Regions from separate parts of the Streptomyces liliiviolaceus genome, predicted to be linked through region 2. Evidence: riboswitches for the same ligand, from Rfam matches in the RefSeq annotation. Region 2 holds a riboswitch; the other holds the start of a gene.
The links. A riboswitch is a leader RNA that binds a small molecule or an ion and turns the genes downstream of it on or off. The one in region 2 is predicted to bind glycine.

Region 1 (4,207 bases), on a different contig from region 2:
GCCGCATCCCGTGGGTCAGGTGACCGCCGTGGGCGAGGTCCAGGCCGAGGATGGTGTCGCCGGGCTGGGCCAGCGCGAAGAGCGCGGCCTGGTTGGCGGAGGCGCCCGAGTGCGGCTGCACGTTGGCGTACTCGGCGCCGAACAGCTCCTTGACCCGGTCGATCGCGATCTGCTCGGCGACGTCGACGTGCTCGCAGCCGCCGTAGTAGCGGCGGCCGGGGTAGCCCTCGGCGTACTTGTTGGTGAGGACCGAGCCCTGGGCCTCCATGACCGCGACCGGGGCGAAGTTCTCCGAGGCGATCATCTCAAGGGTGGACTGCTGACGGTTCAGCTCGGCGTCGAGGGCGGCGGCGACGTCCGGGTCGAGTTCGTGCAGGGGCGTGTTCAGAAGCGACATCGGTCTGGGGTCCTTAGCGAGGAGCCGGAATCAGGAGCCGGAGAATTCGGTGTACTCGGCGGCGGAGAGCAGGTCCTTCGGCTCGTCCGTCACCCGTACCTTGAAGAGCCAGCCACCCTCGAAGGGAGCGGTGTTCACCAGCGCGGGGTCGTCCACGACATCCTGGTTGATCTCGGTGATCTCACCGGTGACGGGTGAGTACAGGTCGCTCACCGACTTGGTCGACTCCAGCTCGCCGCAGGTCTCGCCCGCGGTCACCGCGGCACCGACCTCGGGGAGCTGGACGTACACCACGTCGCCGAGCGCGTTGGCCGCGTGCTCCGTGATGCCGACCGTCGAGACGCCGTCCTCGGCGCCCGACAGCCACTCGTGCTCCTTGCTGTAGCGCAGCTCTTGGGGGTTGCTCATGGCCTGAATTCTCCTGTACGCGGGTGAGTGCTGATGCAGGGGGAGTACGGGTGAGCTGGGCGGATGTGCCCAGGATCACGTGTGGCGCCTGCGGACCGGCGTCACGTGCGGCGCCTGTGGAGGGGCGTCACGTGCGGTGCTTGCGGACCAGTGTCACTTCTGGCGCTTGTAGAACGGCAGTGCCACGACCTCGTACGGCTCGTGACTGCCCCGGATGTCCACGCCGACACCGGTGGTGCCGGGCGCGGAGTGCTCCGCGTCGACGTAGGCCATCGCGATCGGCCTGCCGAGCGTCGGCGAGGGCGCGCCGGAGGTGACCTCGCCGATCACCTTGCCGCCGGCGACGACGGGGTAGCCGGCACGCGGGACGCGGCGGCCCTCGGCGATCAGGCCGACCAGGACGCGCGGGGGCGTCGACTCGGCACGTGCGGCGGCCTCGGAGAGCGCCTCGCGCCCCACGAAGTCACCCTCCTTCTCGAACTTCACGACCCGGCCGAGCCCCGCGTCGAACGGTGTGAGCGAGGTGCTCAGCTCATGCCCGTACAGCGGCATGCCCGCCTCCAGGCGCAGGGTGTCGCGGCAGGAGAGTCCGCAGGGGGCGAGCCCGGCCGCGGCTCCGGCGTCGGTCAGCGCCTGCCACAGCTTCTCGGCGTCGGCCGGGGCCACGAACAGCTCGAAGCCGTCCTCGCCGGTGTAGCCGGTGCGCGCGATCAGCGCCGGGACGCCCGCGACCGTGCCGGGCAGGCCCGCGTAGTACTTCAGGCCGTCCAGGTCGGCGTCGGTGAGGGACGTCAGGATGCCGGGGGACTCGGGGCCCTGGATCGCGAGCAGCGCGTAGGCGTCCCGGTCGTCGCGGACCTCGGCGTCGAAGCCGTCGGCGCGCTCCGTGAGGGCGTCCAGGACGACCTGGGCGTTGGAGGCGTTGGCCACGACCATGTACGCGGTGTCGGCGAGGCGGTAGACGATCAGGTCGTCGAGGATGCCGCCGTCGGCCCGGCAGATCATGGTGTAGCGGGCGCGGCCGGTCTTCACGCCGCCGATGTTGCCGACCAGCGCGTGGTCGAGGAGGGCCGCGGCCTGCGGTCCGCTCACGGTGATCTCGCCCATGTGCGAGAGGTCGAAGAGCCCGGCCCGGGTCCGGACGGCGAGGTGCTCGTCGCGCTCGGAGCCGTACCGCAGGGGCATGTCCCAGCCCGCGAAGTCGGTCATGGTCGCGCCCAGCGAGCGATGCAGGGCATCGAGGGCGGTGCGGCGCGGTTCGACGGGGGTGTTGCTGCTCATCGGCGGGGCTCCCAAGGCATGACGGCGAGGTCGTTCCTCCCCATCTGTCATCGGGACCTGAGAGGTTCGCCGTGACCCGCCGCCGAACACGGGGGTCACCGACTTGCACCTTGGGTGGGGCCTACGCCCTGACGGTCAGGGGCGGCCCGCTTTTCAGATGTGCCTCGTCCGTGCGGTATCGGGGGCCTGAGAGATTCAAGGGAGGGACTTGCTCCTTCGGCGCCCGGGCACTCGTACACCTGCGTGTACGTGTTTCCCGGAACTCTCCCGCGCGGATTCAAGCGGCCGGTATGCAGTTGGCGGGCACATCATTGCATGCCCCCGGCTCCGGCAGGGGGCCGCGCGGTGTCCGGACGGGTGGCCAGGGTGTTCACAGTGATCTGTGACGGGGCTGTGGCAGGACAAGAACAGAAACGGGGGGACCAGCGCATTACCTTCTCTTTACACTCGACGGAGATGGGTCTGCCGACCCCATGGGGAGGACGATCAGGGTGAACAGGACCACGGCGTACGCGACCAGTTCGGGCATCGCGCTGCCCAAGCAGCCACCCGCTCCGGCCAGGGAGGCGTGCGACCCGCTGGTGACCCCCGTCGTCCGCGACCTGCGGGCGCGCTCGGGCCACAGTCCGCACGGTCTGCGCTTCGGGGCGGCCGATCTGGTGGTGGTCACGGGGCTGCCGGGCAGCGGCAAATCGACCCTGATGCGCCGGGCGGTGACCGGCCGCCGCATCGACTCCCAGGACACCCGCGACCGCTGGGACGAGCGCCTGGCCCGTTTCCTGCCGTACGCGGTCTACCGCCCCCTCGTCCGCGCCGCGCACTACGCGGGCCTGCGCCGGGCCCTGCGCTCCGGGGAGGGCGTCGTCGTGCACGACTGCGGTACGCAGGCCTGGGTGCGCGACTGGCTCGCCCGGGACGCCCGTCGCCGCGGCGGGACCCTGCACCTGCTGCTCCTCGACGTCGACCCCGGTACGGCCCTGGACGGCCAGCGCGAGCGCGGCCGGGGCGTCTCGCGGTACGCGTTCGCGCGCCACCGCGGCGCGGTCGCCCGGCTGCTGCGCTCGGTGGAGAAGGGCGACCTCCCCAAGGGCTGCGGTTCCGCGGTGCTCGTCGACCGTGCCGCGGTGGACGTACTGCGTCGCATCGATTTCGGCGACTGAGGACGACTAACCTCGTCAACCGCACACGGCGGTTGGAGCAGGCGGTGGAGATGGACTTCCAGGCACGGGACATCCCGGCACACGCACACCCCCACATGGGATGGCCCGGCAACGAGTTGGAGGAGGTGCTCGCCGCCTCCCTGGGGCTCCCTCCGTCGCCCTCGACGGGGGCCCGGATCGTGGAGACCCTCGGGCGCAGCTTCATCTGGGTGCCGCTGCCGGAGGGGGGCGGCCCGCACAGCGGCCCGCTCGACCTGCCCACGATGGAGCTGGCCGGGCAGGCGTACGTGCCGGTCTTCACCTCGGAGCAGCAGTTCCGCCAGGTCGTCGGCGACCACATGGCGTACACGGTGGCACCCGCCGTGGAGTTCGCGCGCGGTCTGCCGCCCCAGGCCGGCATCGTCCTGAACCCGGACGGCACGGTCGGGATACCGCTGCCCCCGGCCGCCGTCGCCGAGCTGTGCCGGGCCGGGCGGACCGAACTGGACGGGCCCGCGAGCGGCGGCCGGGTCCGGCTCTTCCAGCCTGACTGGCAGGACGACCCGGTGGACTTCCTGGCCGCGGCCTCGGCGGAGTTCGAGGCGGCCGGCCCGGTGGTGAGCGCCCGGCGCTGTCTGGCGAGCATCGAGGGCGGCGACACGGTGATGTTCGTCGGTGTGGAGGTGGCCCACTGGGACGAGAACGCCCGCACCCTCCCCCTGGACGCCCTGGGCCGCGCCCTCGGCCGGGTCCCGTTGCCCCACCCGGTGAGCCTGGTCTTCCTGGACGTGGCCCAGGACCCGGTGGGCGACTGGCTGAGGGAGAAGGTCCGCCCGTTCTACACCCGAGCGTTCTAGGCGGGGCTATTTCGGGGCCGCCCGCAGGGCGCGCCCCGAAAGGGGCGCGGGGAACTGCGCGCCCAGCCACGTACGGCCCGCACCCGACAGCGCACAGAGAGTCCCGAGCTCAAAACACCAAACCC
Region 2 (4,207 bases):
GGGTGGGGCCCGCCACGGGCGACCATCTGCGGCGGGGCGGGATCAGCACGGTCGGGGAGATCGCGGAGGCGGGGGAGGACGAGCTTGTACGGCTTCTGGGGAAGGCGCATGGGCTCGCCCTGTACGCGATGGCGCTGGCCCGCGACGAGCGGCCCGTGGTGGCCGAGCGGGACACCAAGTCGGTGTCCGTCGAGGACACGTACGACGTGGACATCCATGACCGGGTGCGCGTGCGCATGGAGGTGCAGCGGCTTGCGGACCGGTGCGTCCAGCGGTTGCGGGGTGCGCATCTGTCCGGGCGGACCATCGTGCTGAAGGTGCGGCGGTACGACTTCTCGACGCTGACGCGGTCCGAGACGTTGCGGGGGCCCACGGACGATCCGGCGGTGGTTCGGGAGGCTGCTGCGCGGCTGCTGGAGGCGGTGGACACCACGGGGGGTGTGCGGCTGCTGGGGGTGGGGGTGACCGGGCTCGCCGACTACACGCAGGAGGATCTTTTCGCGCAGGCGCGGGCCGCTGCGGCGGGGGTGGAGGAGGCGGCGTCGGGTGAGCGCCCGGAGGAGGTCAAGGCGGTCGCCGTCGCCGTCGAGGACGCTGCGGTGGCCGGGCCCGCGGAGCGGGTGTGGCGGGCGGGGCACGATGTTCGGCATGCGGAGTTCGGGCACGGGTGGGTGCAGGGGAGTGGGCTGGGGAGGGTGACTGTGCGGTTCGAGACGCCGGATTCCGTGCCGGGGCGGGTGAAGACGTTTCGGGTTGATGATCCTTTGTTGGAGTCGGCGGAGGCGTTGCCGTTGGTTGCACGGGGGGAGGGGGGTGGGGGTGCGTCTTGAGGGTGCGGGAGCGTTGTGGCTGGTCGCGCAGTTCCCCGCGCCCCTAAAAGATTGCGCCGTTCCCCGCGCCCCTGAAGACGAAAGATTGCGCCGTTCCCCGCGCCCCTGAAGACGAAAGACTGCGCCGTTCCCCGCGCCCCTTGGGGCCTCGGGTCGTTCGTCGGCTGCCAGCCGGTGGGGGCTGGTCGCGCCGTTCCTCGCGCCCCCGGGTGGGGCGGTTGTCAGGTGGGGTCTTCCTTGTTTGCCAGGTGGCCGAAGTCTTTGTCTGGGAAGGGGGGTGTGGGGGATACGTCCAGGCCGTAGTGGTGGTAGAGCTGTAGTTCTTGTTCGGGGGAGAGGTGGCGGCCTACTCCGAAGTCGGGGGCGTCCTTGATCAGGGCGCGTTCGAACGGGACGTGCAGGGATTCGGCGACCACTTCGCTGGGCTCCAGGGGGACGAAGGCGTCCCGGCTGAACAGGCCGGTGCGTATGGCCGCCCACTCCGGTGCGCCGGTCGCGTCGTCGAGGTAGACCTCGTCGACGGTGCCGATCCTCGTGCCGTTGCGGTCGAACGCCTTGCGGCCTATCAGGTTGCGCGGATCGATGTCGGTCTGCACGGGCCCTCCAGCTGCTCGCAACTCATCCGTAAGCACTACGAAAGAGCACTTTGAGGTGGGCGGCCACTTGAGGGAACCCCGCTGGTAGGCTGGGCGACGGCTGCTGACCCCGTGCGGGAGAGTCCTCCAGGCTTCATCGGAGGCGCCGAAGGAGCAAATCCTCCCCGGAATCTCTCAGGCACACGTACCGCATGGACGAGGTCACTCTGGAAAGCAGAGGGGTGTTCGAGTAGTCGACGGGCTCCGCTCTCACCGACGGTGAAAGCCGGTGCGCCTTCGCGGCGAGCCGGTGAAGCTCTCAGGTTGAGATGACAGAGGGGGAGGCCGTTAGGGCACCCACCTAGTGGTGCCCCTCGAAGGTCGTCAGACCAGGAGGCCTCCGCAATGACCGTCCAACGTATTCCGCTCTCCGAGCTCGAACAGGGAATCCCCTTCGAGCAGCGTCACATCGGGCCCGACTCCGAGGCCCGCGCCAAGATGCTCGCGCAGGTGGGGTACGGCTCGCTGGACGAGCTGACGGCCGCCGCGGTGCCGGATGTGATCAAGAACGCCGACGCGCTCGAACTGCCGGGCGCGCGCACCGAGGCCGAGGTACAGACCGAGCTGCGCTCCCTCGCGGACCGCAACCAGGTGCTGGACTCGATGATCGGGCTCGGTTACTACGGGACGTTCACGCCGCCCGTCATCCTGCGCAATGTCATGGAGAGTCCTGCCTGGTACACGGCGTACACGCCGTACCAGCCGGAGATCTCGCAAGGGCGGCTTGAAGCCCTGCTGAACTTCCAGACCGTGGTGGCCGAGCTGACCGGACTGCCGACCTCCGGGGCCTCGCTGCTCGACGAGGGCACGGCGGCCGCCGAGGCCATGGCCCTGTCACGGCGCATGGGGAAGAACAAGAAGGGCCTCTTCCTGATCGACGCGGACACCATGCCGCAGACGATTGCGGTGATAGAGACCCGCGCTGAGCCCACCGGCGTCGAGGTCGTCGTCGCCGACCTCAGCGACGGCATCCCGGCGGGGCTCGCGGAGCGTGAGATCAATGGCGTACTCCTGCAGTACCCCGGCGCCTCCGGTGCCGTACGCGACCTGGCGCCCGTCGTCGACCAGGCGCACGAGCTGGGCGCGGTCGTCACCGTCGCCGCCGACCTGCTCGCCCTGACGCTGCTCACCTCGCCCGGTGAACTGGGCGCCGACATCGCTGTCGGTACGACACAGCGCTTCGGTGTGCCGATGGGCTTCGGCGGACCGCACGCCGGATACATGGCCGTACGGGAGAAGTTCGCGCGCAGCCTGCCCGGACGGCTCGTCGGTGTCTCCGTCGACGCGGACGGCAACAAGGCGTACCGCCTGGCCCTGCAGACGCGGGAGCAGCACATCCGCCGTGAGAAGGCGACCAGCAACATCTGCACGGCCCAGGTGCTGCTCGCCGTGATGGCCGGGATGTACGCCGTCTACCACGGTCCCGAGGGACTGAAGGGCATCGCCCGGCGCACCCACCGGTACGCCACGATCCTCGCCGCCGGTCTGACGGCGGGCGGGGTCGAGGTCGTCCACGAGGCGTACTTCGACACCCTGACCGTGCGGGTGCCGGGCCGGGCCGCCGAGGTGCTCGCCGCCGCCCGTCAGGGCGGGGTCAACCTCCACCTGGTGGACGCGGACCACCTCTCCCTGTCCTGTGACGAGACGACCACGCGCGCCCAACTGGGAGTCGTCTGGTCGGCGTTCGGCGTCGACGGGGATGTGGCCGCGCTGGACGGGACCGCCGAGGACACGCTGCCGGCCCCGCTGCTGCGCGCCGACGAGTACCTCACGCACCCGGTCTTCCACCAGTACCGCTCGGAGACCGCGATGCTGCGCTACCTGCGCCGTCTCGCCGACCGCGACTACGCGCTCGACCGCGGCATGATCCCGCTCGGCTCGTGCACCATGAAGCTCAACGCGACCACCGAGATGGAGCCGGTCACCTGGCCCGAGTTCGGGCAGCTGCACCCCTTCGCGCCCGCCGAGCAGGCGCAGGGCTACCTCACGCTCATCCGTGAGCTGGAGGAGCGGCTCGCCGAGGTGACGGGCTACGACAACGTGTCGCTCCAGCCCAACGCCGGTTCGCAGGGCGAGCTGGCCGGTCTGCTGGCCGTCCGCGGCTACCACCGGGCCAACGGCGACGAGCAGCGCACGGTCTGCCTCATCCCGTCGTCCGCGCACGGCACGAACGCCGCGAGTGCGGTGATGGCCGGGATGAAGGTCGTCGTCGTGAAGACCGCCGAGGACGGCGAGATCGACGTCGAGGACCTGCGGGCCAAGATCGAGCAGCACCGTGACGAGCTGTCCGTGCTGATGATCACGTACCCCTCGACCCATGGGGTGTTCGAGGAGCACGTCGCCGACATCTGCGCGCAGGTGCACGAGGCGGGCGGGCAGGTCTACGTGGACGGCGCCAACCTCAACGCGCTGGTCGGCCTGGCCAAGCCGGGGCACTTCGGCGGCGACGTCTCGCACCTCAACCTGCACAAGACCTTCTGCATCCCGCACGGCGGCGGCGGTCCGGGCGTCGGCCCGGTCGGGGTGCGCGCGCACCTGGCGCCGTATCTGCCGAACCACCCGCTGCAGCCCGCCGCGGGGCCGGAGACGGGCGTGGGCCCGGTCTCCGCGGCTCCCTGGGGCTCCGCGGGCATCCTGCCCATCTCGTGGGCGTACGTCAGGCTCATGGGCGGGGAAGGCCTCAAGCGGGCCACGCAGGTCGCCGTGCTCAGCGCCAACTACGTGGCCAAGCGCCTGGAGCCG

Region 1: it holds a riboswitch for glycine, as region 2 does, so the genes downstream of both, gcvT (glycine cleavage system aminomethyltransferase GcvT) here and gcvP (aminomethyl-transferring glycine dehydrogenase) in region 2, are expected to answer to the same signal.

The regions. Positions count from the first base shown of each region.
Region 1 is NZ_JAGPYQ010000001.1:8,124,680-8,128,886, reverse strand. Features, by position in the region: gene glyA (serine hydroxymethyltransferase) at 1-397, opposite strand, end outside; gene gcvH (glycine cleavage system protein GcvH) at 428-805, opposite strand; gene gcvT (glycine cleavage system aminomethyltransferase GcvT) at 959-2,086, opposite strand; glycine riboswitch at 2,250-2,366, opposite strand; gene J8N05_RS34425 (AAA family ATPase) at 2,560-3,246, shown strand; gene J8N05_RS34420 (enhanced serine sensitivity protein SseB) at 3,297-4,082, shown strand.
Region 2 is NZ_JAGPYQ010000002.1:812,783-816,989, reverse strand. Features, by position in the region: gene J8N05_RS38980 (DNA polymerase IV) at 1-830, shown strand, start outside; gene J8N05_RS38975 (PRC-barrel domain-containing protein) at 1,052-1,426, opposite strand; glycine riboswitch at 1,531-1,626, shown strand; gene gcvP (aminomethyl-transferring glycine dehydrogenase) at 1,811-4,207, shown strand, end outside.